3 regions of the Sporosarcina sp. Y1004 genome follow, and region 3 is predicted to be linked to each of the others. Evidence: riboswitches for the same ligand, from Rfam matches in the RefSeq annotation. Region 3 holds a riboswitch; each other region holds the start of a gene.
What was found. A riboswitch is a leader RNA that binds a small molecule or an ion and turns the genes downstream of it on or off. The one in region 3 is predicted to bind thiamine pyrophosphate.
Positions count from the first base shown of each region.

Region 1: it holds a riboswitch for thiamine pyrophosphate, as region 3 does, so the genes downstream of both, thiT (energy-coupled thiamine transporter ThiT) here and thiD (bifunctional hydroxymethylpyrimidine kinase/phosphomethylpyrimidine kinase) in region 3, are expected to answer to the same signal.
Region 2: it holds a riboswitch for thiamine pyrophosphate, as region 3 does, so the genes downstream of both, tenA (thiaminase II) here and thiD (bifunctional hydroxymethylpyrimidine kinase/phosphomethylpyrimidine kinase) in region 3, are expected to answer to the same signal.

Region 1 is NZ_JBYHFQ010000017.1:30,869-40,993, reverse strand. Features, by position in the region: gene AC25Y6_RS12475 (DEAD/DEAH box helicase) at 1-1,120, shown strand, start outside; gene map (type I methionyl aminopeptidase) at 1,183-1,929, opposite strand; gene AC25Y6_RS12465 (hypothetical protein) at 2,036-2,152, opposite strand; gene AC25Y6_RS12460 (magnetosome magnetite crystal formation protein family) at 2,217-2,558, opposite strand; TPP riboswitch at 2,666-2,768, shown strand; gene thiT (energy-coupled thiamine transporter ThiT) at 2,852-3,409, shown strand; gene AC25Y6_RS12450 (tryptophan-rich sensory protein) at 3,448-4,179, opposite strand; gene AC25Y6_RS12445 (M3 family oligoendopeptidase) at 4,341-6,143, shown strand; gene AC25Y6_RS12440 (GNAT family N-acetyltransferase) at 6,151-6,696, shown strand; gene AC25Y6_RS12435 (beta-class carbonic anhydrase) at 6,807-7,379, opposite strand; gene AC25Y6_RS12430 (hypothetical protein) at 7,460-7,600, opposite strand; gene AC25Y6_RS12425 (aminopeptidase) at 7,709-8,941, opposite strand; gene motA (flagellar motor stator protein MotA) at 9,112-9,930, shown strand; gene motB (flagellar motor protein MotB) at 9,914-10,125, shown strand, end outside.
Region 2 is NZ_JBYHFQ010000005.1:386-10,510, forward strand. Features, by position in the region: gene brnQ (branched-chain amino acid transport system II carrier protein) at 1-1,218, opposite strand, end outside; gene AC25Y6_RS04930 (AAA family ATPase) at 1,579-4,656, opposite strand; gene AC25Y6_RS04935 (exonuclease SbcCD subunit D) at 4,653-5,813, opposite strand; TPP riboswitch at 5,962-6,065, shown strand; gene tenA (thiaminase II) at 6,173-6,865, shown strand; gene AC25Y6_RS04945 (ABC transporter ATP-binding protein) at 6,852-7,601, shown strand; gene AC25Y6_RS04950 (ABC transporter permease) at 7,598-8,338, shown strand; gene AC25Y6_RS04955 (ABC transporter substrate-binding protein) at 8,335-9,309, shown strand; gene AC25Y6_RS04960 (metal ABC transporter substrate-binding protein) at 9,358-10,125, opposite strand, start outside.
Region 3 is NZ_JBYHFQ010000001.1:133,518-143,642, reverse strand. Features, by position in the region: gene AC25Y6_RS00830 (DEAD/DEAH box helicase family protein) at 1-265, shown strand, start outside; gene hprK (HPr(Ser) kinase/phosphatase) at 340-1,257, shown strand; gene AC25Y6_RS00820 (Alp7A family actin-like protein) at 1,985-3,220, shown strand; gene AC25Y6_RS00815 (hypothetical protein) at 3,232-3,759, shown strand; gene cdaS (sporulation-specific diadenylate cyclase CdaS) at 4,656-5,282, shown strand; gene AC25Y6_RS00805 (NADPH-dependent FMN reductase) at 5,364-5,924, opposite strand; gene AC25Y6_RS00800 (histidine phosphatase family protein) at 6,453-7,028, shown strand; TPP riboswitch at 7,369-7,475, shown strand; gene thiD (bifunctional hydroxymethylpyrimidine kinase/phosphomethylpyrimidine kinase) at 7,555-8,385, shown strand; gene thiE (thiamine phosphate synthase) at 8,378-9,037, shown strand; gene AC25Y6_RS00785 (DUF3238 domain-containing protein) at 9,092-10,125, shown strand, end outside.

The DNA.
Region 1 (10,125 bases), on a different contig from region 3:
CGATATGATTAAAGAAAAATGGAAATTTGAATATGAAATGCCCATCCAGGAAAAAATGATTCCAGAAATGATTGCAGGCAAAGATATCGTGGCAGAATCACCGACTGGTTCGGGTAAGACACTTGCATTTGTACTACCGCTTCTACAATTGGTCGATGGCGATAAAAAACAGACACAGGCATTGATTATTACACCTTCTCAGGAGCTGTCGATGCAAATCGTCAACGTCATCAGAGAATGGGTGACAGGGACGGGTATTACTGTGACACAATTAATTGGCGGGGCTAATATGCAGCGTCAGATTGAACAGTTGAAGAAAAAACCGACAATCGTTGTTGGAACACCCGGTCGTTTGGCTGAACTCATTAAAGTGAAAAAATTAAAAATGCACGATATCCGTCACATCGTACTCGATGAAGGCGATCAGCTGCTAGCGCGTGATCATCGCGTTATCGTGAAAAGTATGATTGAGGCGGCAAATCCGGAAAGACAAGTTGTTGCCGTATCTGCAACAATAACAGATGAAATTGAAATTGTTGCTAGCAAGTTTATGAAAAATCCAATTCGTATCCAAGTTGGCCCGGAAGAAATGCCGAAGTCAGGTACCGTCGTTCATTCATTTGTGAAGACAGATGCACGGGACAAAACAGATGTATTGCGTGGGATTTCTTATTTGAAGGGAATTCGTGCTCTTGCATTTATTAACAATGTGGATCAGCTTCGCATGAAAGAAATGAAGCTCAAGTATAACGAAGCACCAATAGCAGTCCTGCATTCAGAAATGACGAAATTTGAAAGACAGCAAACATTGGAAAGTTTCCGTAAAGGTGAATTACAGATTTTAATAGCAACTGATTTGGCTGCACGAGGACTGGATATCGATGGCTTAACGCACGTTATCCATGTAGACGTGCCACATACAGTTGAACAGTACTTGCACCGCTCGGGTAGAACAGGACGTGCAGGTGGTGATGGAGAAGTATTGACGCTATTATCATATGCTGAAGAACGCGATTACCGAAAACTGACAAAAGGTATTAAAACGGTTCAAAAAGTATGGTATAAAGGCCATCTTGCAGAAGGCAATTCGAAAACAATTGGACTTCCCAAAAAGAAATGAAAAAAGGCTGTCCCCGTCAACCCAGCTACATTGGATTGACGGGGAACAGCCCTTTTTTGTTATTAGAGTTGTGTCAGTATAATTGGTTCACCTTTTGTAACGATAATCGTATGCTCGATTTGTGCAACGAGCGACTTGTCAGGTGTGATGAAGGTCCATCCGTCCCCAGACTCGATGATATGCTCTGCTTTTTCAGAGATAAAGGGCTCGACCGCTAGAACCATGCCTTCTTTCAGAAGTGTCTTATCCCAAGCGTCGTAATAGTTGAGCACATGGGATGGTTCTTCGTGCAATGCTTTACCAATGCCATGACCAGTCAAGTTCTTGATGACTTTCAAGCCATGTTCTTTTGCTTCGCGTTCAACCGCTTTTCCAATTTGGTTTAAACTGGATCCGGCTTTGACCTTCGTCATTGCACGCTCAAATGCACTTTTAGCTACATCACATAATTGCTGTTTCTTTTCATCAGGCGTACCGACGACAAAAGAAATACCAGTATCAGCGAAGTATCCATTATATGAACCGGAGACATCGATGTTAACGAGATCTCCATCTTCTATAATGCGGGAACCTGGCATGCCATGCGCAACTTCACTGTTGACGCTAATGCATGTATTTCCAGGGAAGTCATATTCTGCAATCGGTCCTGAAATTGCGCCTTTCTCTTTGAAGAGACGTCCGCCTATGTCATCAATTTCTTTTGTTGTTTTACCGGGGATTGTCGCTTCTTTCATCACGTCTCTGATTTCGGCTACAATTTTGCCGATTTTTTTTAAAGCTTCAATTTCCTCTACCGTTTTTGCAATCATTATTTCCAAGTCCTTTCTACCGTGCATTCTTTTCTATATCATACTATATCATAATAAACAGAACAAAAAAGTCTACAAACCATAAAAATGTTTGTAGACCATCTTATTATCTTCTTGGTTTTAATGTACCTGATGTTTTTTTATTTGACATGGCTTTTTTCACAACCGGGTAGATAATGGGCGCCCATTTCATAGCGGTTTTTAAAAGTTTTCCAATTTTCATAAATAATCACTCCTAGTGAAAGCATATATTTATCATTTTCCCGAAATAGAGGTTTAGTAAACATTCATCTCAATACCTTAACACCTTGAAAAACATTCCATACTAGAATGGCCATAAGCAGTAGTCCATAGATAAGCATGAATAAGAATGGCGTAAGTTGCCAAAATCCGAAGTTTGTGCTCGGCATTCCATTGATACTTTCCGTAAAGGAAAACATTGAAAAAGAAAATATGACAATTGTAGCAATAAGGAGGATGACAGGAACAAGGTGTGAAACTAAAGAACGTTTTGCATGGGATTTCACTTCTCGATCATCTGTAACAAAATAAACAATGATGGGAAGAAGCAAAGGGGAGAAGAAGACACTAAAATAGCATAGAGCAGCTAATAGTTTACTGTTTGTCATGTAGATTCCTCCGTTCAACTTTTACTATATAGGAAAATCACTATGTTTGTTAATCATCTTGCTTATAGGATTACCCTCCTATACAATGAAATAGACATTTGAATAACTTTAACCACAAGGGGTGCCTGTTTTGGCTGAGATTGGACATGAAGTTCTGACCCTTAGAACCTGTAAGATTATTCTTGCGTAGGAATGTGGATGGAAACTGACATATTTGATGTCCCATTCTATCCGGGATGTCTTTTTTTTATGCCCACATCCTACGCTACAACTAGGTAGGAGGAGAATTTGAGATGGATAGGAAAAGACTTCAATTATTACTTGAGGTTGCTATTTTAGGAGCAATTTCTTTTGTTCTAGATAAAATCGGATTTTCAATGCCTCAAGGCGGATCGGTTACGTTGTCAATGCTACCGGTAGTTGTTATGGCATTCCGTTGGGGAATTGCAGGGGGTATGCTTACAGGTTTTGTAAGTGGACTGCTGCAGTTGGTAACAGGGGGCTATGTATTAAACCCTGTTCAAGCGGCGCTCGATTATTTCGTGGCTTATGCCGTTGTGGGTCTGGCAGGCGTAACACTAGCTTGGCTGTTAAGTAGTAAAACGAAAGGTAAGAAAGGTTCAGTGGTTGCCGCAATCGTCATTGGGACAATCATAGGGGGGCTTCTCCGATACCTGATTCACTTCATCGGTGGCATTGTGTTCTTTGCTTCCTATGCGCCTGAAGGACAGCCTGTCTGGTTATATTCTCTTGTTTATAACGCTTCCTATATGATCCCTGCAATTATATTGACGGCAATCGTTGCATCCATATTATTTACTACAGCACCCAGGCTACTTGAGCCTAAATAAGAAACCGCCGTCCTTCCTTATGGAAGAATGGCGGTTTCTTATTTGGTTGCAAGCGATTTTCTATTGATGACCATGAAGCCGATAATGGTGGCTGCAAGAAACAGAGCTGCGGTAGTAACAAATAACTCATTTATACCATTTTTTACAGCGATACCGATAAATACCCAAACAAAGACGAGAGCTAGAGAAATATCTGCATAATGGTATAGGTAATGAAGAGCAATTGCAGTAGCAATGGTCAAGTAAATGACGGTCCATAATGGGGTACTTAATCCCAATCCACTCCACTCATGCAAAGTGAGGACATAACTGATATTTGTAATTGCTGCGACAAAAGTCCATCCAAGATAGACTGCAATTGGAACCCTACCGAAAAAGGAATTATCTTTTTTGGAGTAGGTAAAATAAATGGACAATAGCGCTAACAGAAGTCCTAATATGATAACAATCGTCCATTCAAAATAACCGAAATGCCAAAGTAGAATCCAAGCAACATTAAAAAGACAGCTGATTACAAAAAAAACTGCTCTACGGTTGAACAATGCGTGTTCAACGTTTGCCTTATTCCGTATGAAGCCATATAACCAGAAAGCCATTAGCATATATATAACTGCCCATATTGAAAAGACATAATCAGCTGGTGTAAATAATACCGGTAAACTATTTGAGATTTCACCAGTTGTTTTTCCATTGATAGGTAATATATTTGCAGTTGCGTTGACAACAATAACTGCAATGAGTGAAAGTACCATGAGTAGTATTCTAAACATATTTAAATCCCCCTACTGAATAGTATACAGAGGAAAGCTGGACCCTGCGAAGGAAAGTATGAACCTTCCGTCACAATTGCATAATTTCGCATACCGAAGATTCATGTTATAATTAGATGGTGTTTTTAGAAGATTTAGAATGAAGTGAAGGGGGAATTAATATGGCGCTTAAAAAATATTCGGAAGTCTGGGATCTTGACGTTTTCTTCAAAGGTGGAAGTGAATCAAACGAATTGCGGACACACTTAGATGGTGTAAAGGAGAAAATCAGTTCGTTAGAAGAAACAGCTTCAAAATTTCCAGTTCCCCAGTCTGCAACCGATTCACAAGCCGTTGCAAATCTTATTGAATCACTGGTTGACGCAGCACTTAATATGTCGCAGGCAGGCGCTGTCATTGGCTGTTTTCTAGCGGCTGACACGACTGATAAAAAAGCATTGCAACTGCAAGGGGAAACGGCTTCACTAGGGGCACGCTTCTCAACAGTCTGGCTTATCATTCAACAAACACTTGCTAAAGCTGATGAAGATACATGGAATGAGCTTATGGTATCAGATGAATTAAAAGAATTTGCATTCGTACTGAATGAATGGCGCAAAGAAGTGGAATTGAAATTGTCCGAAGAAGAAGAAAGTATTATCACTTCTTTGAGTGTAGATGGTTATCATGGGTGGGGACAATTGTACGATATGTTGGTCGGTGATATTAAGATAAAAATTGAACTTGACGGAGAAGAAAAAGAACTTTCTGTAGGGCAGGCGAATAATCTAAGTTCACATGCAGATGCATCCATACGAAAACATTCATTTGAAGCATTGGAAGAAGCATGGCAAGGAAAAGAAGACTTTTTTGCATCTGCCTTAAATCATATCGCAGGATTTAGACTGGAAGTATACAAGAAACGCGGCTGGGATTCCGTATTGAAAGAACCCTTGCTCCGCAATCGAATGAGTGAAAAGACGCTCGATGCAATGTGGGGAGCAATTGGCGAAAATAAAGCGCCTTTCGTGGAATACTTGAACGCCAAAGCGAGAATGCTAGGTACTGATAAGATGAACTGGTATGACATGGATGCACCGGTTACAACATCTACAAAGAAGATGACCTATCAGGAAGGAGCAGAATTCATATTAAAACACTTTGGTGAATTCGGTCCAGAACTTGAATCATTCTCACGAATTGCGTTTGAAGAGAGTTGGATAGAGGCGGAAGACCGACCAAATAAACGACCGGGTGGATTCTGTACAGGTATGCCGATGTCAGAGCAATCACGTATCTTTATGACTTATAGTGGAACAATGTCGAATGTTGCGACGCTTGCACATGAACTTGGTCATGCATTCCATTCTTATGCGTTGCGTCCTGTTCATTGGATGAATCGACAGTATGCAATGGGAGTGGCCGAAACGGCTTCAACATTTGCGGAAATGATTGTTGCGGATGCTGCAGTTAAAGCGGCTGAAACAAAAGATGAAAAGATCGCTTTGTTAGAAGATAAAATTCAGCGAAGCGTTGCATTCTTTATGAATATCCATTCTAGATTCCTCTTTGAAACAAGGTTCTATGAAGAACGGAAAAATGGAAATGTTCCTGCCGCAAGGTTGAATGAGTTAATGGCAGAAGCGCAGAAAGAAGCTTATGGAGATGCCCTTGATACGGTACACCCACATTTCTGGGCCTCGAAACTCCATTTCTATATTACAGGAGTACAGTTCTACAATTTTCCGTATACGTTTGGTTATTTGTTCTCCTTGAGCATTTATGCAAAAGCTCTGGAAGTTGGAGAAGGATTTGAACAAAAATATATAGCGCTTTTACAGGATACTGCAATTATGAGTGTTGAAGATCTTGCGATGAAACATCTTGGAGAAGATATTTCAAAACAAGCGTTTTGGGAAAAAGGTGTAACATTGTGTATTAAAGATGTTGAGGAGTTCTTGGAACTTACTTCGGTAAAAGGGTGAATATGAATTGATTTTGCTTGAAGGGCAAACCTGTTACTTACGAATATTGACTGAAGATGATGCTTTTATATTTACAGAGTTACTTAGCGCTAATAGAGAATACTGGTCCATTTTTGAACCGCGGCACGAAAGTAGTTATTTTACTGTTGCTGTTCAAAGGGATAAAATCAGAGAGGCGATTTATCAGATGAGGGACCGCAGAGAATACAACTTCGGCATCTTTAATTCGACAACGAGTCAACTGATTGGACATATCTCGCTTTATGGTATTAAAAGACTTCCTTTCTCCAGTGGTTTTGTTGGATATTCAATTGATGAATATTCAACAGGCAGAGGGATAGGCACAGAGGCTGTTCGACTAGTCACTGCTTTTGCTATCGAAAAAGTTGCATTGCATCGGGTCGAAGCATATGTATCGCCGCGCAATAGCGGATCGATAAAAGTGCTAGAGAGGTCCGGGTACTATCAGGAAGGTTTACTGCGTAAACTTCTTTACATCAATGGTGTCTGGGAAGATCATTATATCTACGCAATAATTGAAAATGATTTTTGAAAGGGAAAGACCGCTTTGCGGAAACTTACTTCTAAAATAAGAAGCCGATTCCTGTGAAATAGGAATCGGCTTTTGTCTATTTCCCGGGAAATAGGTCGAAATTATTATTATTATTCCGCGTTGAATTTATAACCATCTATAATGATGTCAAGTTTCCCAGTGTCAGGATGGACAACAAGTCCATGTATGGCAACTTTTTTATCCATAAGGGGGTGGTTCCGAACAGCATCGACACTTATCTTAACACTTTCGGTCACATCTCCAAAACCGTGTAGCCACTCTTCCATATCAACGCCAGAGTATCTAAGGGTGTTAAATATGTTTTTATCAATACCACGGTCTACCATTTTCTCTATGAGATTAGTTGTATCGACTGCACTCATTCCGCAATCATGATGGCCAACAATGTAAACCTCATCCGCCTGCAAATTATAAACGGCTACAAGGAGGCTCCTCATAATACCGCCGAAAGGGTGGGTGACAACTGCTCCGGCGCTTTTGATAACTTTGGCATCGCCATTTTTTAAATTCATTGCTTTAGGCAGCAATTCAGTTAATCTTGTATCCATGCATGTTAATATTACAATTCGTTTGTCGGGGAATTTAGTTGTTGCGTATTGTTCGTATTGCTTTTCATTAACAAACGTTTCATTGAAGTCAAGTATTTCCGATAGAATTGTCATTGTATTCTCCCTTTTCTATTAGGTTTTATTTAGTATAGATGAAAATATGTAAAAAGAAAAGAGTTGCCGACTGGCAACTCTTAGAACTTCGTTTCTGGTTTTGGATCAATTGTTGTAGAATCAGCGGATATCATAGACGTAGAAAGATAGTGCATTGTAAACAAGCATGCTATAGCCATGACAATTGCAAAACCGATAACTGTAGTGAACATTAAGCCCATATATATGACCCCTCTCTAAATTGATAATTTGATACTTTCTTTAGTATACAGTAAAAACCCATTTAAATTAAGAGGTTCATTAAATGTTTTTAGTAATTGTGACGTTTTTTAGAAAGCCCAGTTGCCTTTACGGAACACAGCTTCACTTGTTCCGTCATCAAAAATCCCATCTATATCCATCTCGTTGGAACCAATCATGAAGTCGACATGAGTAATACTTTGGTTTAAACCATTTTTTTCAAGATCTTCACGCGACATCGTTTTACCTCCCTCGATACAAAATGCATATGCACTGCCAAGAGCAAAGTGATTAGATGCATTTTCGTCGAACAGTGTATTATAGAAGAGTAGACCTGATTGCGAAATCGGTGATGCATGAGGGACGAGTGCCACCTCACCTAGATGTTTCGCGCCTTCATCGGTATCGATCAAGCGTTGCAATACGTCTTCACCTTGCTCAGCTGAAACAGCTGTTACACGTCCGTCTTTAAATGTTATTTTGAAGTTATCGATAATGTTTCCACCGTAGCTTAATGGCTTTGTGCTAGATACATAACCATTAACTCCTGTTTTTAAAGGAACAGTGAATACTTCTTCTGTTGGCATATTCGCCATGAAAGAATGGCCTTTTTCATTGACACTACCAGCTCCGCACCACAAGTGCCCTTCAGGTAATTCAACTAACAAGTCCGTGCCGGAAGATTTGTAATGGAGTTTTCGGAAACGCTTACCATTCAGATAGTCAACTCTGGCATGTAAGTTAGTATCGTGGGTAATCCACTCTTGTATCGGATCTTCCTTGTCTGTACGTACTGCTTTAAAAATGGCTGTCCATAATGCTGGAACCTGCTCTTCTTCAGAAAGTTCGGGGAATACTTTTGAGGCCCATGCTTTTGAAGGAGCGGCAATTACAGTCCAGCTGATTTTGTCGGATTGAACGTATTGACGATATTTGTCGAGTGCTTGACCAGTAGCTTTTTGGAAATCGCCTATGCGCGATGACTCAATACCTTTTAATAAGTCAGGGCTTTGCGAAATGATGCTCATGAACGCAGCGCCTTTTTCTGCGAGTTGTTCACGTTCCAAAACTTTCCACTCAGGGAATTCCGCAAAAGAATCAGTGGGTGCTTTTTCATAACGCAGTCGAGTGATTATATCATCTGACCAATCTACAAATACTTGACGTGCACCTGCATCGTAAGCGGCTTCAGTTACAAGTCGGACAAATTCCGCTGTTTCTGTAGAGGCACTGATATAAAGGTACTGATTAGGCTGAATATTGACTCCGACTTGAACTGCCAGATCGGCGTATCGAGATAGTTGTTTGTTAAATGTTGTCATGTGTAATGACTCCTTTCCTTATCTTCTTTATAGTATCAATTTGCAGATAGAACCTGCAACGAAAAGGTTACAGGAAGATAAATCTCATATATTTATTACTTGCACACTTCTAAAGAATAGACTAAAGATGCCGAAATAAGAAGAAGAATGGAATATTTGGAGGGTCAACTATGGATTTGTCAACAGTACTTGGGCTTGTACTAGGGTTTGTAGCACTACTTGTAGGAATGTCGATGAAAGGTGTTCCGATTGAAAATCTATTTAATATGGCAGCTATATTGATAATCATTGTAGGGACATTGGCAGCAGTTGTAATTGCATTTCCTATGAACGAATTAAAGCGTGTTCCAAAATTGTTCGGTATCCTTTTTAAGGAACAGAAACTGGCCTCTGATTCTGACATAATCCGTATGTTTTCAGGCTGGGCAGATATTGCACGGCGTGAAGGGTTATTATCACTTGAAGCAAAAACTGACGACATTAATGATCCTTTTTTAAAAAATGGATTAAGTCTTGCAATTGATGGACAAAACGCAGATTATATCCGTGATGTCTTGAGCGAAGAGGTAGAAGCGATGGAAGATAGACATTCTGCGGGAGCGCAAATATTCTCCCAGGCAGGAACGTACGCACCTACGCTTGGTGTGCTGGGAGCGGTGGTGGGTCTTATTGCTGCCCTTAGTAATTTGAACGATATTGACGCGCTTGGACACGCGATTTCGGCAGCGTTCATAGCGACGTTGTTGGGTATATTTACGGGTTACGTGCTTTGGCATCCATTTGCAAATAAATTGAGACGTAAATCGCATGAAGAGGTAAGGCAGAAGAAAATGATGATTGAAGGAGTACTTTCAGTTCTTGAAGGGGAAGCTCCACGTGTTATCGAGCAGAAACTATCTTCTTATTTGTCTGCAGAAGAGCGCAGGAAATTAGCTGTTAAAAACAACGACGACAACAAGGAGGCGGGTGGCTTTGTCGAAGAGACGTAAGAGGAAAAAGGATGAACCCCACATAGATGAGTCCTGGCTATTGCCATACTCCGACCTTATGACTCTTCTTCTCGCACTTTTTATTGTGTTATTTGCATCGAGTACGGTTGATGAAGAAAAGCTCAATCAAATGTCCGCGGTGTTCAGTCAAGTATTTGACGGTGGACAGGGTGTGATGGACAATTCGGCTCCCTC
Region 2 (10,125 bases), on a different contig from region 3:
TAACCAGCCAAAATAATCTATTTCCAGTGAAGTACAAAGTGTTTTGAATCCATCAATTACACTAATCATAAATGCTACGACCGTAGCTGATACATACACCATACGTGAATGGTTGAATAATGGTGATAAGAACGTTAGGATCATTAATACGACTGCGAGTGGATACAAAAACATCAATACTGGAATTGAATACGTAATGATATTTGCCAATCCAAAATTCGCAATTACAAAACAGAATGTTGAGAAGAAAATTACGAATGCTTTGTAGCTGATTTTCGGTAGAATTGTATTGAAATATTCACCACATGCTGTGATCAATCCGATACTCGTGGTCAAACATGCGAGAATGATTACAACAGCGAGCATAACTAATCCAAATGTCCCTAAGTAATGAGAAGATGCGCCACTCAAGACTGGGCCACCTGTGTCTAGCAGACCAAATAATTCCGTGCTTGTCGCCCCTAAGTAAGCAATCCCCACATAGATAAGACCCAGAAATGCTGTCGCAATCGCTCCTGTTTTGGCTGTAGCTAGTAAAATATCACGCTTACTCGTCACACCCATCGCACGGATGGCGTTAATGACGATGATTCCGAAGACGAGTGAAGCGAGTGCGTCCATAGTATTATAGCCTTCCATTACTCCTTTTACTAATGCGCCACTTGTATAATCGCCTTGCGGGGGCTGAATTACACCCATTGGTTTTATAATAACCATGGCCAACAAAGCCATTAGCAGAACGATGAGTGCTGGTGAAAGGATTTTACCAACCCGATCAACAATTTTCGCGGGATTTAATGATAACCATAATGTTAGACCGAAGAATAACAAAGTAAAGATGATTGAACCAATCTGAATATAATCCTCGCTAATAAATGGAGCGATTCCGATATCAAATGCAACTGCACCAGTACGTGGAGCTGCGAAGAGCGGACCAATTGTTAAATAGAGAAGTGATGTGAAAATAATTGCATAAACTGGATGAATCCGACTTGCTAGTTGTTGTAGATTTTGGCTTCCTGAGAAGCCCATCGCTAGGATACCGAGAAATGGAAGCCCAACGCCAGTAATCAAAAACCCGATTACAGCCGGCCACATGTTCGTTCCAGCGTATTGTCCAAGCTGTGCTGGGAAAATAAGGTTCCCTGCTCCGAAAAATAGTGCGAATAGCATCAAGCCAATGGCAAGATACGATGAAAATGATAACTGCTTTTGCATAATTCTAGTTCCCCCTCGATGTTAGCGTCCATTTTATGTATGCAATATATTGCTAAAATAATAATACGCTTATTTCTTCCTAAATGCAATATATCACTTTAAGTTAATTAAAGATACCTGTTGTAGCTCATAACAGCAACAGGTATCTTTTTACAACTCTAAATATTCCCTTTTATCCTTAAAATCGTCATCAGTCTACCCTTTTCTGGAACCCTTATTCAACTTTAGTCCGAGATCTAAATTAACTCATGTAGCAATCTCGAAAATGCGCAACGCCCTGACAAATAACGATTTCGTCCGAAGCATTAATTACAATCCTGATTCCGTAGAAAGTTAACTTCACCTAAGCTACTCAATGGGTTACTTAATCAAAAACTTTGCTTGACTATGCCCTTCTTTCGACTTTTTCACTTCAAGAATCGCAGGGAATGCCGCTTTCAGTTCTTCAACGTGAGAAATGACACCAATCATGCGCCCTGACTTTTGCAGGTCAATTAGCGTATCAATCGCTTTGTTCAGTGACTCTTCATCAAGTGAACCGAATCCTTCATCAATGAACATCGTATCGATTGAAACCGATCCTTGGAAGCTTTGAATGACATCCGCCATACCTAATGCCAAGCAGAGAGATGCATTGAACTTTTCACCGCCTGACAGTGTCTTCACATCCCGCGTTTGCCCTGTATAAGCATCGTAAACGTCAAGACCTAGCCCACTTTGCCTGCCTCTCACTTCCTGCCTATCACTTCTGATTAAGGCAAATTGGCCATTCGACATTTCTTTCAACCGTTCATTCGCAGATTGAATGATTCGTTCCAAGTATTCAATTTGAATATAGCGTTCGAATGATAGCTTCAATCCGTTCTGTCCTCTAACAACATCGTAAAGGTCAGTAATTTTTCCGTATATCCGCTCAAGTTCAATCACTTTTGCAGACGATTCCACAAGTTTCGCTTTCAAACCAAATGCAATCTTTTCATATTCCGATGATGCATTGTAATCAGTAAGGGCTGATTCATAACCATTTTTTAATTCAGTCACTTTTATTTCCAGGGTAGCTAGATCCGTCATTTCTTTTCCTTCGAGCATCAATCGTAACTCAGCTACAGTTTCGCGCAAAGTATGAAGCCGCTGTTTAAACTCCACAACTTGTTCCTTCAATGAATTACGGTCTGCTTCAGTCATTTTTGACTCACGATAAGCCTGTTCAGTCGGAAACGCCGATTTCTGTAATACTTCTTTGAATCTATTTTCGGCATGGTTTCTCTTCTCTTCTATTTCCTCTAAAGATTTTACTGCATGAATTTCAGAGGATTTTGCCGTTGTCAGTTGTTGTATTGCTTCTTCACGTACTTTCTGCACCGTTTCCCAAGCACGGTCCAACTCCGATTTACTCTTTTCTGTTTCGAGAATTCGCTGCTGTAAAAGAGAATGGATGCGGACGTCTTCCGGGATTGTCTGTACTGTCGATTGCAAAACGGCTAATTGAGTATTGTAAGAAGATTGCTGTTGAAACAATGTAAGTTCCATCTCAGATTTAGTTGTCACGAATCGCGTGGCAATTATTTCTTGCTTTTTTGCTTTCTCTTTTAGTTCAACCAGTAGTTTCCTTTCATTACGAAGAACAGCTACTTCTCTTTCTAAATTTACTTTGGACTCATGCAGATTATTTTCATCTACTTCTATTGTAAGCCGTTTCATTTCCAATTCTATGCCATTTCTCTGTTCGACCGCATTTTGATAGGTGATTGTCGTATTTCGGAATTGCCCCTCGACTTCTGTTAACCGAGCTTTTTCCGACTCAAGCTGTTCCCTTGATACGACCACTTCAATTGTTTTATGCGATTTGACGGGATGATGTTCGCTTCCACACACCGGGCACGATTCCCCGTCTATAAGTGACTCTGCCAACATCGCTGCCTGGTTATCCAACCACAGTTGTTCCACTGCATCATATTCCGATTTACACGTCTTATAATTCGTTTCTTGGACGCTCTTTTCTTTTTCCAATACATTCACCCGATTTTGCATGGCGATGAATTCATCCAGCACTTTACATTTTTCATTCACTTCATTTAGTTGATCAATACGTTCATCATACATAACAAGCCTTTTTTCAAAGTTATCGATTTCTAGTTTCAAACTGTCAAGCTTACCATTTTCTTCTTCTGTTTTCCCAACCAATGCAGCGAGCTCTTTTTCTAAACGAATGTTTTCTTTTTTCAGTACATCTAAAGCCTCTTCTTTAGCCGCTAAACTTGCAACTGCCGGAAGATAGTCATTTAATCGAGTCAAGTTTTCAGCCAGTTTTTCACGTTGCACTTTTCTTCCTTCTTCAACATGAAATTGGTGTTTAGCATCTTCCATCTTTTCTGCTGCAACCTGCACTGCTTGCTTGGCTATCTTAAATTCATTTGATTTGGTTACAGCTTCCGCTTTCAATGAGAGAAACTGCATCTCGATTTCACCAATGGAAACAGCCCGTTCCGCATTGACTATCTGGTGCTCTTTACGCTCCATAATTGGCAATTGTTCTATTAACCCATTTAAATTCGACTCTTTTTGCTGCAGTTCAACGAAGCGTTCATTCATGCTTTTCGCAGCGTGATACATTTCTTGCATTTTTGTATGCTTCAAATAGGCGTCATCATAGCTTTTTTTAACGATAACTGTATTTTCTTGATAAAATGTGAGTTCCTCTTCCAATCCTAGTACGACTTGGTTCACGTTATAATATTCATTTGCCAAGACAGTAAAAACTGAGGATTCCCGTTCCGGCAGTAAGGATGTTATTTGACCAATATGCCCTTCGCTTAATTGCATTTCTTTGGTAAGCGTCGCCTGTGCACCGTCTTTCTGCCCTTTCAACTGCTCCACAATTTCACGGTACTGATCCGTCTTGAATATTTTACGCATAATTGTTTCTTTGTTTTCTGTATCAGATGTCAGAAATTTCCGGAACTCTCCTTGAGGCAACATAACAATCTGACTGAATTGCGCCTGTGTGAAACCAATCAGTTCTTCCGCCTTTTTGTTGATTTCAGAAACGATTTGCCTATCGACCAGCGGTACTTCCCCGTTTACCGTAAGTTCATAAAACTCGCTGCGCGCAGCCGTTTCGGACTTGTTTCCTTTTTTCAGATAAGGGATTTGACGCATGATACGGTACTTCTTGTTATGTATCTCAAATGTCAGCTCGACGGCTGTCTGGACTGTATCGTCAGCAAAGTCGCTTCGCATCGCCCGGATATCCGTCCGGTCTTCTCCACTCGCCTGGCCGTACAATGCAAAACAAATTCCATCGAATATCGTCGTTTTCCCAGCCCCGGTCGCACCTGAAATGACGAATAGCCGATTGTCTTTCAATTCCCTAAAATCGACTGTTTCCGTCCCTTTATACGGACCGAACGCTGTCATCGTCAATTGAATAGGTCTCAAAGTCCCGTCCCCTCCTTCTGCATAACTTCATGGAGAACTTGCGCAAACAATTCTTCCGTTTCCGCATCTGCCGCCTCGCCTTTCATTTCTTCGTAAAATGCTTTAAATAATGTTAAATCATCGTGTTTACCATGTTCCGTCCTCTGTTGTTCGTCCACTCTATTCGCAGTCAGCTTGACCATTTTACGCTCAACATGCATCGCATTCGGATAGACCGAACGAACTTTTTCCATTGGAAATAAAACCGGCGTTTCATCCAGCAATTTCACGAAAACATAATCCTCACTTATAGGATGCAATAAGATATCTTCCATCGTACCTTCGACCGTCCGCATATCATGTTCCGGTTTCAACTCACGTTTTTCAATAATGGTGTGTCCATCAGCGTCCATATCGACAATGAAAAAACCTTTTTTATGATGTTCTTCTGAAATCGAATATTTCATCGGCGAACCTGCAAAACGGACTGACTCATTCAATACATAATGCGCCTGATGCAAATGACCAAGTGCCGTGTAATGGAACGGTTCAAAAAGATGTGCCGATACGTATTCCGCACCGCCAATCGCGAGTGGCCGTTCCGAATCACTTGTGTTGTCTTCGCTTTCTCCATGAGGTGTTACAAACGCATGTCCAACAAAAACGTGTCGCGCACTATTTGACATCTGGGAGCGAATCCCTTCTATCACTTTTTTCATCGCGTCATTATGATTCGCAATCGTTTCATCTCCATGTATATGTTTCACGACGGAAGGATCTGCAAATGGAACCAGGTGAAAATGGACTTCGCCGAATTCATCCGTCAAAACGACCGGCTCAATAACTTTCGTCAGTTGACCGGCTATATGATAACCGTTTGCTCGCATCAATCCGCTGCCAAAATGGAGACGCCCAGGACTATCATGGTTACCGCTAATAGCGAGGACCGGCGTCCCTAGTTCTATGGTGATTCGTTCGAGCACTTCATCGAGCAACGCAATGGCTTCTGTTGGCGGTACTGCCCGGTCATACAAATCCCCTGCGATGACGACCGCATCGGGCTTCTCCTCTATGATTGCCTCTATAAATTGGTCAAGAACATACCGTTGTCCGTCTGTCATGTAAATGCCTTGAACAAGCTTACCTAAATGCCAGTCTGCAGTATGGAAAAACTTCACTGTCATTTCCCCTTTCAATGATCTTTTCTACTACTTTACAGGACAAACCGAGAAAAATGAAACATGCATTCCTTTTTTCAATTCCAAAATTAAGGTTGACCTCCCAATTTTTCTATGCTTATATTAGAGATGAATCCAATTTCATAAGATCCACCGCTAGGGGTGCTCTAACAGAGCTGAGAGAGGCATGTGTCTTGACCCTTATAACTTGAACTGGTTAATACCAGCGTAAGGAAGAGGTGCTGACACAATATTTCTGCCAGTCTGTTTTTGCAGATACAATTGACAGTCTACAACCCACTTCTTTTTCAAGGAGTGGGTTTTTTGGTTGGCTATCAATTTTAGGGAGTGTTGGAGAGATGAAGTTTACTGACCGCTTACTGGAAAAAATAACACCAATTTGGAGACAGAATCACAGCCATCCGTTCGTTCAAGGGATTGGCAATGGTACCCTAGACCCCGATAAATTTAGATTCTACATGGTACAAGATTATTTATATTTGATTGATTATGCAAAAGTTTTTGCAATTGGTGCTGTAAAAGCCGACGACTTGGAAACAATGGGCAAGTTCGCTACGCTACTTGATGGCACACTGAATACAGAAATGGCACTACATCGTAGTTATGCGCTCCGGTTCGGTATTTCTGAACATGAACTAGAAAATGCAAAGCCCTCTCCTATCGTGCTTGCCTATACGCACTACATGTTACATGTCAGCCAAAACGGTACTGTCGCCGAAGTTATGGCTGCACTTCTTCCATGCGCGTGGAGTTACTGGGAAATAGGTAAAGAGCTAAATGCGATTCCAGGTGCAGCTGAACATCCGTTATACGGTGATTGGATACGCATGTATTCGTCCGAAGATTTCGGCGACCTCGCAATCTGGTGTATCGATTTGATGAATAAATCTGCAGAAGGAAAACCTGAACATGAACTATTAAAGCTCGAAGAAATCTTCCTTAATACAACTCGCTATGAATATATGTTTTGGGATATGGCCAATACGAAACAGATGTGGCCCGAGGTTGAAAACTCCAATGTTATCGTTTGACAATGTATCATTCGCTTATCATTCAAGCAACAACATACTGGAAAATCTATCATTTAATGTACTACCCGGTGAATTCATTTCAATAATCGGGGTTAGTGGTTCCGGTAAAAGTACCATCTTCCGACTTGTAACAGGATTAGATGAACCTACTTCTGGCACCATTTCACTCGATGGGGTTCAAAACAACCGCCGCCTTGGTAGCGTCGGTTATATGCCGCAGCAGGATTTGCTTCTGCCTTGGCGCACGATTTTAGAAAATGCATGTCTCCCACTTGAACTAAAAGGGATGAAACAGCAGTCTGCAAGCAATCAGGTATTACCGTTATTAAAGGAGTTCGGTCTTGGCGGTACAGAAAAAAAATATCCGGCAGAACTTTCTGGCGGGATGAAACAGCGAGTCGCTTTTTTGCGCGCTGTCCTTTCCGGAAATTCCCTTCTCCTGCTGGATGAACCCTTTTCTGCATTAGATGCAATAACTAAGTTATCAATGCAAGAGTGGCTAATTGATCAATGGAAGATACATCAATCTACTGTGTTATTCATTACACATGACGTTGAAGAAGCGCTATTTTTATCAGACCGTATTTTCCTGTTAAGAAATGAGCCGGTGACTTCATTCGAAGAAATCAGAGTTCCACTTGAAAGGCCTAGAACAAGAAGTGATTTACATCGAACGGATTTGCTTGAGCTAAAGGAACAATTGCTAAATACGCTACGTAGGGAGGTAATGCAATGAAAAACATTACCCCCCTTCTGATCATTGCATTATTCGGTAGCATCTGGGAGCTAGGTGCAAGACTTTACGATAAACCATTCATCTTGCCTTCTCCTATTCAAATTTTAATCCGTTTTTGGGAGCTAAAAGAAATACTGTTGTTAAAGCACTTACCGATGACTTTGCTAACAATTATCATCGGACTAGCCATTTCAATTATTTCAGGAGTTGCAATCGCCGTTTGGATGTCTTCCAGTCCCAGAGTTCGAAAAGCGCTCTATCCGATTTTAATAGCTTCACAAATGATTCCTATTATTGCACTTGCACCTATTTTTGTACTCTGGTTCGGATACACAATTTGGAGTAAAGTCGCAGTTACAGTACTCATCACCTTTTTCCCGATTACTGTAAATACATACGACGGGCTATCTTCTGGAAGTAAAGAAATGCGCGAGCTTTTTTTAACAATGGGCGCAAAAAAACAGGATATTTTCTTGAAATATTCTGTTCCCACTGCCCTACCCCACTTCTTTTCAGGATTGAAGATTGCCGTTACACTGAGTGTGATTGGCGCAGCAATCGGGGAATGGCTCGGGGCGCAGGCTGGTCTTGGATACTTTAGTCGCCGAATGATGACGCAGTTCGATGGTGCAGCTGTATTTGCACCTATTCTTGTACTGACCCTCGTTGGAATTACATTTTTCATGGGAATCACATTCATTGAAAATCGACTGTTAAAATGGAGGACTAAAAATTGAGGAAAATCATATTATCCCTATCATGCATCGCACTTATTTTACTGCTGAGCGCTTGTAATGCAGAAAAAGACAATAAAGTAAGCATCATGCTCGACTGGTATCCAAATGCAGTTCACAGTTTCTTGTATGTCGCACAGGAAAAAGGCTATTTTAAAGAAGAAGGAATTGAAGTTGATATTCAATTTCCTGCAAATCCAACAGATCCCATTAATCTTGCAGCCGCTAGTAAAGTAACTATGGGAATCACCTATCAACCGGATGTCATTATTGCAAAATCCGAGCAGAACATAGATGTTAAATCGGTCGGAGCCCTAGTCCGATCTCCGCTTAATCATGTCGCATTTTTAAAAGAAACCGGGATTAAAACACCTAAAGATTTAGAGGGGAAGACAATTGGTTATACAGGGATTCCACTGAACGAAGCCATTCTCCAAACAGTGATGGAAGCGGACGGAGCCGATTATAATAAAACGAAAATGGTAGATGTAGGATTTGAATTGAATTCATCACTCGTTTCGAAAAGTGCAGAAGCTGTAATTGGTGCATACATCAATCATGAAGTACCCCTGCTCGAATTTGAAGGTTACCCAACTGGGGTGATTGATCCTACAGATTACGGCGTACCCTCGTTTTATGAGCTTGTTGTCGTAACGAGTGATGATACATGGGAGAAAGATCAGAAGAACATTGAAGCATTTTGGCGAGCTTCCGCAAGAGCGTTTGATGATATTGAAAAAGATCCTGAAGCAGCACTATCGATTCTATTGAAAAATCAGGATACAGCCAATTTCCCACTCGTAGAAGAGGTTGAAAAAAAATCTCTGTCAATTCTACTGCCCAAAATGAAAGCTCCTCATACATTTGGGGAACAAGATGAAGAAACATGGAAAGTAACTGCCGAATGGATGAAGGAATATGGATTATTAAAGAAAGATGTAAATCTAGATGGTATTTTTATTAATCTAAAATGACAAAAGCGGTCTGAACTTTCCATTTGAAAGTTCAGGCCGCTTTGTAGTCTATTGGTCATTCAAACCATTAAAAATCATGTCCGTGTTCCATTTCAACATTTTTATATACGTATCCCCATCTTCACCTGGTTTCCCTAAGGAATCTGTAAATATTTTCCCTTTAATTGGCACATTAGTTTCGCGAGATACCATTTCCATGCTTCGGGGATCGACACTCGTTTCTAAAAATAAGCCCCGAGCATTTTCGCTTTTAATTGTAGAAATGATATTTGTCAGCTGTTCAGGAGTTCCTTCATGATGTGAATTGATTTCCCAAATGTAAGCCGCACTAAAATCATACGCATCTGAGAAATACTTGAACGCACCTTCGCTAGTTACGAGTATACGGTGTTCTTTAGGAATTTCATTCATTTTTTGTATAATCTCTTCATGAAGGGCTTGAAGTTCAGCACTATAAGCATCCGCATTAGCATCATACTTAGCCGCATTATCTGGGTCTAATTTCTTCAATGCGTCACGGACATTCTCTGTGTACTTTATGCCATTTCGTACATCGAGCCAAGCATGGGGATCTTCTTCCCCTTTATGGTCCTCCGAATTGAGGAGCATCGGCTTAACTCCTTCACTTACACGATATACTGGCGCATCAACGCCCGACTTCCCGGCCGTTTCCATCAATTTCGTAAACCATGCATTTCCTTCTTCTAAATTTAGCCCATTATAAAAAACAACATCCGCATCTGTCGTCAAAACGACATCTTCCGGAAGTGGATCGTATTGGTGTGGGTCTGATCCAATCGGTGCCAGACTTCGAAC
Region 3 (10,125 bases):
ACCCATTGAGAATCCACGATACATTCTAATACGTAAGGCAGGAAAGCTTTGGAAGAGGTCTGATTATCATGCTATCCCACAAATAATCGGACAAAAGAAAGAATATGTTAGCTATTTCTTGGAAGAATGGGAACGACGGGTTGGAAAGTCTGACTTCATCTACACCAGAACTGTCGAGGGTCGTCTCAAACTGCTGGAAGCGAGGTTGAAGGCGTTATCCAGTTCGTTCATACCGAAAGTAGAACGGACCAGTGGATGGCGGTAAGAAGACATAAAGTCGATTTAAGGAGAAGCGCCAAATGGTAGTGTAGTAAGAAGAATGTAAAATGGAGGCTGTTCATGAGAATAATAACGATTGAAGAGATAGTTAATACATTTTCATTAGAAGTGTTGAGCGGACAGGACCAATTGCATCGTATTATTAAAAAGTCTAAAGTACGTCGGCCGGGATTAGAATTTATGGATAAATTTGATTTCATCGCAACTGGTTATGTACAAATTTTAGGGAAAAATGAGATAAATTATCTGCATACGCTAACCATTGAGGAATGTAAGCTCAGGATTGGGAATATTGTTCAATACGCGCCTCCTTGCATTATTATCACGTCAAAGCAGGAAGAGCCATTAGGTCTGATTCAGTACTGTACGGAAGAAAAGATCCCTGTGTTGCGCACACGTGATTCCACGGGGGAGCTGAGCGCGAAGATGGATGGATATGTTGTGAAAGCAATGGCTCCGGAGATAGCGATTCATGGCGTTTGTGTCAATGTATCAGGGATAGGTGTTCTGCTACGTGGCAATTCGGGTGTAGGGAAGAGTGAAACAGCGCATACGCTAATAGGTCGGGGACATCGGTTGGTAGCGGACGATATTGTCGTGCTGAAAAAGCTGAGTCCACAAACTTTGCTTGGTACACATGATGACAATAACAAAGAATTCCTTGCATTGCGTAGTATTGGTTTGTTAAATGTTGTGCGCTTATATGGAAGAGCAGCTTTTCAAGAAGAGACACGAATTTCACTAGATATTGAATTGATCAAATGGAAGGGGAGTGACTTGAATAACGAATTGGAATTGGAAGAGAAGTTCGTAGAATACATGGACGTTCAAATCCCTCACATTCAAATCCAACTTCAGCCAGGTCGAGATATCTCGGGTCTAATTGAAGCGGCAGCGAATAACTGGTATTTAAAACAGCAAGGTTATAGCGCGGCGGAAGAGTTCATGAAACGGATTGAATCGGATATCGAAAAATGACAGGTACTTGTGTAAAAACAATCGTGAATGTTTGAACAATCACGATTGTTTTTTTGTATTTTGCAAAGGTGTATTGGCAGTGCAGATTGACAGAGGCTATTAGAGACGCTTTAACGTAGTTTTAGAGAGTTCGTAGAGATTCATATGATTTTTAGTAGAGAGGCACGTTAAAGAGGGTCCTGGGAGGTCGTTTTTGCTGACAAAGTGATTGATTCACTCCAATATTGATAAGGAATCCATGCGAAATCCACATATGTGCGTAATATAGCAGTTTAACTTCATTCAGTATAAATCATTTACTTTTATGAGTTATAAGGTAAATGTGAATAAAGCCCCAATCTAGTTAATATTTAAGTAGCAATCAAGCAAAGGATTGATTGATTTTTGAACCGCATGGTAGGGAGGGGGAGTGTGAAGTAGCTTACCCTGAAAATGCAATAAGTCTTGTATGCATTAATAGTTATGTTGTACACGTCAATAGTATCATTGTACACAATAGCGTATACAAGGGTAAACAATAATGTATACGTGTATACAAACGAGTACACATCCACAAGATACAAGTGTTTACAAAAGAAGAATAGAAGTATACTCAAATGTATACAGGTTTACATGGGTGTTTACAATATTACAATTGTATGTTAAATGGTAAAGTGGGATTGACCTGTCTCTGAAATTCAGATACTATTTTAGTAGTAAGATATGTTTTATAGAAGGGATGATTTAATTGACAGAATCTCGCATTGCAGCAATTGACGTAGGAAATGATTCATTGAAAGCAATTTTCGGTAAGGTAGAACTAGAACTCAATATTCCTAATGTAATTGCACAGGATATTGCAGATCGTCCAATCATCGGAATTGAAGAACTCGACAACCAAGAGCCTGCTGATGGCATTCATATTCGTTTGCACTCGCCAACATTACATGATAATAACGCTATTTATCGGGTCGGGAATTTAGCGACGAAAAGTGGTAACTCTACAGAGTTGGACCCGGGAAGTAACAAATCCGAAGAAGATCAAACCTTGGTCATGATGTTCGCGGCACTTGCATTAGATGCAGCGCGTGACGAGAATAAAGCCATTTTCAAGCGCAATAATAATGTTATCGAAGCTACGTATACTCTTGGCACAGGTCTTCCACTTAGGGAAGTAAAAGAAGGGAAAGATGTTGGCTATCGTTCTCAACTGCTTGGCTCTATTCACCAGGTGGAGTTTTTAGTTACACCTAAATACCAAGGCCTAAAGGTTAATATTAAGTTTGATGAAGTGAAAGTCTATCCAGAAGGTTTTGCGGCGTTTATCAACCTTGTAATGGATAATGATTTAAATATCATTAATAAAGAACTAATTGATAAGCAACTTCTAATTCAAGATATCGGGGGCCTCTCAACAGATGTGGCAGTCATTAAAAACCGTAAAGTAGATGATGATAAAGCACAAGGATTCAACCTAGGCGTATCAGAGTCACTAGATGCAATCCGGGAAGAAATCTATGCTAGACATGGCGTAGAGTTGGATAGCCGATTAGATGTAGTGGACATTATTACGAAGAAAAATGACCGCAATCACATTATGGTAAAAGGAAGCCGGACAAGTGTGCATGACATTGTTGACCGTATTCTTATGGATTTAGCGAAAAAACAATACCGTCATTTGCGTAATGTATGGGCAAGAAACTCGCAATCAGAGATTTGTTATTTTATCGGCGGAGGTTCTATTGTACTTAAAGACTATCTAAAAACATTGAATAATAGTTTGGATGGCTTTAACATCGATTTCTTTGAAGATGAAAAAGAAAGCGTTTGGATGATGGCTAATGCCTATTACAAGCTAATTTCAGACTTCGCTAGAAAGAATCAAAAAGTTCAACCACAACAAACACAACAACAACAACAACAACAACAACAACAACAACAACAACAACGGAAAGCCGAAGAAAAGTTCGTTAAAACAAAATAGGGTGAGAGTGCATGAGTGAAACAGGATTAAAAAGGGGTCAGCCCATTACATTTCGTATCCCGTCCGATACATCTGACCACACATTAAAGCAATTGCAAAAGTTGAAAGAAGTTGAACGAAGAAACTTTTCCAGCAAAATTGCTGAATTTGTGATAGATGGTGTGAATGATTCTCTTGTAAAGCACAGGGAAACCATCGTCATTCCGCTGCCAAAAGGATTAACTAAAGCGCAACGGGATTGGCTCAAACATGAACATTCTGAAGCGTTGCTTGGAAGTATTGTTTATCAGCTGTTGTCCGATCCAAACCGTACAGCTGCCCTCTTTGCTTCGCTTAACAGTAATGCATTAGAGGTGGATGATGCTTTATATCTCCAAGAAGAAACGGTCATTGAAGAGAAGTTCTTCATAAATAATGATGCGGATGACGATTTGGACAACTTTGACTGGGAATCGTTAAAACAAACGCAAAGCACGCCTGTCGAAGAGGAAGAAGAGCTAGATCCTCTTGCTGACTTCCTTGCTCAAATGAATAAGTAACAAGTCTTTAAAGGTCGCCTGTTCTCCTTATGTGGAGAGTAGGCGGCCTGTTTTGTATCTACATAGATGGATTAGAGATCCCGTTAATACCGCTTCGTCGCTTTGTGGATGCCTCCCGCGATAAGCCGGAAAGGAGAGCACTTTCAGTCTTATCGCTCCGGCTACCACGAAGACGCGCCTTCGCTGGATAGTCCATGTAAGAAAGTGCATTTCGTTATTAGGGATGAGAATTGCAACCTGTAGTGGCGTAAACCGAGTGAATGCATTTAACAACAGTATCAATAAATGGAATGAATCAGAGATCCTGCTAATACCACTTCGTTGCTTTGTAGATGCCTCTCGCGATAAGCCGGAAAGAAGACCAGGGGGGATTGAACTGCATCCCTCTATCAGTCTTATCGCTTCGGCTACCACGAAGTCGCGCCTTCGTTGTAGGATCTATATAAGAAGGCACATTTCGAAGTCGGAGAGGAGATTTGCAATCTGAAGTGTATCTTTCTTCAATGAAATTAGTATCTAATAGTACTCACATTATATCTCAGTCCATACATCTAAAAATCACTCACTCAATAATAAGCACCCCAGCGCAGGCGCGGCAAAGGGGTAGCCGAAGCCCTGAGACTGGATGCGAAGCGTTAATCCAGGCTCAGGGCCAGAGGCATCCCAAAAGCGCCAAGCGGTCTACGACCCATACTTCGAATCACAACTCTCTCAATATCAATTTTCATTACTTTTCCCGGGAAATTTTGAATGCGAATAATAGAAGAAATACAGTAAAAGCGTATCCTACGGGGATGTAATGCTGGAATTGGGGTAAACTATGCTACTAAACAAAAAACAAATGGAGTAGATGGAGTTTGACAAAAACGCTATCAAATGAAACGAGGTGTATTAACATAGACCAAATAAATTGTGACTTTACCCCACTGAAAGAACAATTAATAAAGGGGCTAGAGAATGTTTTGGTTCAAGTTAATCATGGAATAAAAACATTGAAAAGTGATGACTATTGTCTATTAGGAAAACTTGCTGATATTAAAGGGGAGTTTGAAAAAGCGGAAGCTGTTGCTGCATCTTTTTATCTAAATTGTTATTTGTCACCATATACTGACAAGTACTTAGCGATATCTACTAGCATTCAACGCCTTTCAAACCAAAGACATGGTGCATTGATTGTGATTGAGCGAGAGAATCACTTGGATTCTTTCATACGCTCTGGAACGCCCATCGGTGCTACATTGACTCACTCTCTATTGGAATCTCTCTTTTATCCGGGAAATCCTCTTCACGACGGCGCTGTATTGGTTCGTAATAATCAAATTTTTTCTGCCGCAAATGTTTTGCCTTTATCAAACATAGTTGTCGGTGAAAAAAAGCTAGGTACACGTCATCGGGCTGCGATTGGTTTATCCGAAGTAAGCGATGCTTTAGTGTTGGTAGTTTCCGAAGAGACAGGGAAAGTTTCTTTTGCTATAAATGGAGAAATTCATCCTATTATTACTTCAAGCGCACTATTCGTATAATTTCGGGGAAATGAATTTAGTGAGTTAAAATGAAAAAAGGTGTGAAAGGATGAGTAGTCATCCTTTCACACCTTTTGACTATTAAGAACGTAAAGTTTTTAAAGCGCCGCTCCAAGCAAGAACTTGGTCAAGCATTGTGTTAGCGTTACCAGCATGGTAGTCAGCAGGTTTGAACACGCTCATGTCTTCGAAATCTGACATTAGTGAGAATGTAACTGCCGTACGTACGTCAGCAACTTGTAGCTCACCTAAGATTAGACGAAGGTTTTCGTGTGCACGCGTACCACCTAAGCTACCATATCCAACAAACCCAGCTGCTTTGTTGTTCAATTCTGGGTTCAAGTAGTCAAGTGCATTTTTAAGTGCTCCACCGATTGCGTGATTGTATTCAGGAGTTACGAAAATATAGCCGTCGAAAGAAGCCATTTTTTCTGACCATGCTTTAATTTGAGTTTCAGCATCAGGTTGTGCGTTTGCTGAGCCCAAAAGTGGAAGGTTATAATTTGCAAGATCCACAATTTCATATTCTGCGTCATTGCGTTTTTGTGCAAATTCGTTCATCCATTTTGCAACAGCATCACCATTACGACCTACACGTACACTACCTTGAACAATACCGATTTTTAGTTTTGCGTTAGTCATTGTTATTTCCTCCTCATTATTCTTGCCAAATAGTTTATTGAAAAAACCCATTACTTACACCGCCATTACTATTCTTTGTTGGAAAATGTGAATGAAACACGAATATCTGCAATTGGATTACATCAGAAGATCAACCAATTTGAATTTACTGTGCTACCATTCCGTTCTTAATTTGATGCGTACTTCGCCATGACGGGACTTATGTAATTCTCTGAGAAGTGAAAAGTTCAATTTAAATATAGTATCTCCAACTTAATTTAAATTGAAAGTCCTTCTATGATGTAAATGAATTGTATAGTCACCTAAAGCTAGAATCCAAAATAATTAATTGGAAAGTGGTTCCAAGAAAGTTATATAAGAGGTGCTATCTTGAATTCGAGATAATTTAAGCTTAAGCCCTTTAAACTTATTTGTCTACATATCTGCTTTGCTAGCTAAATGAGTCGTTTTGTAATTGCATGATACCTGAAATGTTTCCTTTTCAGACTACGAGGGAAAATAGAATAGTATGTAAGGGGGGAATCAGAAATGGGGAAAACGATATATGTTGTGCGCCATTGCTCAGCCGAAGGGCAGGAACCGGAGGCGGATTTGACTGCAGAGGGCATATTACAAGCGGGGCATCTTGCAGACTTCTTCGATGAAATTGAAGTGGATCGGATTATTACGAGCCCATTTAAGCGTGCACGTGAAACAGCCAAGCCTCTAATGGAAAAGAAAGGTTTGTATGTCGAGGTTGATAGCAGACTGAAGGAGAGGGTGTTGAGTTCGACTGCGTTTAGGGATTGGTTGATAAAACTCGAGGATACCTTTTTGGACCTTCACCTAAAATATGATAATGGGGAATCTTCAAGAGAGGCTATGTCGCGGATATGCGATGTAATTGATGAACTAGGTGAGGAATCAAAAACGGTGCTCGTAACGCACGGGAATTTGATGGCATTGTTGTTAAGATGCCATGATGAACACTTTGGTTTTGAAAAGTGGCAAGCACTAACCAATCCAGATGTCTACGTCGTTCACATTAATGACGAAGCCACAACCGTGGAACGACTTTGGAGTAACAAAAGCGGAGGTCGCCTGCAAGACGCGACAAGCACATGACAAGACTGCGAAGCGGCGCACTATGTCCTGTCTAGCGATGAAAAAACAGGCCGATGGAGTCTTGGCCTGTTTGGTAGTTTGATATATTAACCCATTGTAAGACTAGTAACAATGACTAGTGCGATAATAACGAGTGCCCCAAAAAAACTGAACCACATGGATCGGTCGGGATTATTCGGTCTGCTGTCTGCTTTATGCATACAAATGCGCCTTCTTTCGATATTGTATTTTTAATTATACTCTTCCTGGTCTATTAAAGAAGTAAACACGCTCCTAAATAATATACTTATCAGTCTTCTTAGAGCGGGTATGGTACACTAAATACAAAGCTGAATAGTTCAACAACCACTGGGGGAGCCTTTTTTAAGGCTGAGACGTGCATGGATGCGCGGACCCTTGGAACCTGATCCGGATTATACCGGCGTAGGAAAGTGGGTACGCCTTTTAGCACTATGTAAATGGCCAGCCGCTTCCTAACGTCATCGGAAAGCGGCTTTTTAATATATATAAAAGGATGGCGAATTGAATGGTACAAGTGGCATTGACGATTGCGGGATCGGATAGTGGTGGCGGTGCGGGTATTCAAGCGGACTTGAAGACGTTTCAGGAATTGGGTGTTTTCGGTACGTCAGCACTTACAGCAGTTACCGCGCAAAACACTTTTGGCGTTTCGGCGATTCAACCAATTGATTTGAACATCATTGAAGCGCAAATAAAGGCGGTAATGGAGGACTTCGAAGTCACAGCCATTAAGACGGGAATGTTATTTTCTTCAGAAATTATTCATACAGTGGCAGATGCTCTTCGTTTGAATAGAATTCCGCTGGTTATCGACCCGGTGATGATTGCAAAAGGCGGTGCTTCATTATTAAAAGATGAGGCGGTTATTGCATTAAAAACCGTTCTGGTACCGCTTGCGGCCATTGTAACGCCAAATATCCCGGAAGCGGAAGTAATTGCGGGAATGGAGATAAAGTCTGATGCGAATATGGAAGAAGCGGCGAAACGTATATTGGCTTTGGGTGCTCGTGCAGTCCTCATTAAAGGGGGGCACCGCAAAGAAGCGTTATTCGCGGAAGATTTGTTTATGGGAGCGGATGGAGAACGATTTTCAGTTCGCTCGCCTTGGGTAGATACGAAAGATACGCACGGAACGGGGTGCACCTATTCTGCTGCACTGACAGCTTTTCTCGCAAATGGGGAACCTGCTGCGAAGGCGGTGGTTTCTGCGAAATGTTTCATTCACGCGGCTATTGAAGATGGACTAGGAATTGGTGGAGGTCACGGCCCTACGAATCACTGGGCGTATGGGCGACGTGAAAAAAAGATACTTGAAGGGGTTGTAGTGAATGGATAAGCGGACTGTAAATCTCTATTTCATCATGGGAACTACGAATTTGGCAGGACTCGACCCACTGTTCTTATTGGAAGAGGCGCTAAAAGGTGGTATCACATGTTTTCAGTTACGTGAAAAGGGGCATGGTGCTTTACAGGGTGAAAAACTGAAGTCTTTTGCTATCTCGTGTAAGCAATTGTGCGGACAATATAATGTGCCGTTCATCGTCAATGATGATTTGGATCTGGCAATTGAGATAGATGCGGATGGCGTCCATCTTGGACAGGAAGACGGAGATGTTATTGCGGTGCGCAAGAGGGTCGGCGAAGGCATGCTCATCGGTGTTTCTACCCATAATGTGGAGGAGGCGCTAGCCGCATCTGATGCGGGGGCAAATTACATTGGCCTTGGTCCTGTTTATGAAACGACGTCGAAAAGTGATGCGCAACCTACCATTGGGGTTGAAATGGTAAGTGAAGTAGCAGCTCTTTTGCCTGGGTTACCTATCGTTGGTATTGGCGGTATTACAGAACGTAAGGCGGGTGCAGTTATTAAGGCAGGAGCGTCCGGTGTAGCAGTGATTTCTGCGATTTCGGGAGAAGAAGATCCTGCGGAAGCGGCAAGTCGAGTGAAAGGGGCAGTGCTTCTTTCATTAACTGGCATCGAAATGTGATGTTTAACCATGCGTAAAATACACCACACTTCTGAATAGGACGGAGGCGTGTTTATGAAAAAGAAAGCATTTGAGATACAATCCGTGTTGCATAAGCCAGATTTGATTTATTTCACATGGAATGATGTAGGTGGGACCTATAATGTCTATAAAGACGGATGCCATTTATATGAAGGAACCGTGCCTGAATTTAGCGACGGTGATTTCAAACATGGCAAACTATATAATTATTCCATTGAACGAGTCGAAGATGGAAATGTTGTCGACGTTATTGTATTGCAAACGCCTGCTTTTGCTGAAGAGAAGGAACTAGAAAATCCACTCCAATTCCTTATTATGACAACCATCGTTGCAAAAACGCAAATTGCGCTTTCTTGGGAAAGAATTAAAGATGTAGACGAATATGACGTTTACCGAAATGGAACATACATGGCGACGGTAAAGGGAAATCGCTATATCGACCGGGACTTTTCGTTGGATGAAGTTTATGTATATTCCATCGAGTCCAAGCGACCACTCGTGAAATCGGAAGAACGGTTTAATGTCTTTCAGTCCGTTGTTTCCTCTGCTTTCGGGTTAGTGAATCCGAAGTCGTCGAAGGAAGAAGCGGCGGTTGAAAGGTTTTCGGTAGTAAAAGTAATAGGCGAGGCGAATAAACTGCTACTCCCCGTCCAAGATCGAGTGCAGTTACCAAACGCGGATAAGTGGCATTTTAGATATACGACTTTTCTGGAAGACGAATGGGTGATGAATCCAAACCTGTTATCACGGAATCGGTATTTCAAGGGGGATGACAGAGGGTTTGACCCAAATGGGGATAGCTATCGTACCCGTGTGGACATCGACCTCGAGTACAATCTCAAGGACTCTCCGCTAACGTTCACGAGGGATGTGGGTCCTTCGGTTGCTTATTCTGTTTTGAAGCGCTTTCGAGAACAGGAAACAGCGTCTAGCGAAGGGATTTCATTGGAGCGTACAGACCACAAGAAAGGCGAGTCCGGATTCCATCTTACCCATGCTGTAGGCAATCCTTTAACGACAGCTCCTGATATCGATTATGAAGTACGTGCCGTTATGCGGCGGGATGG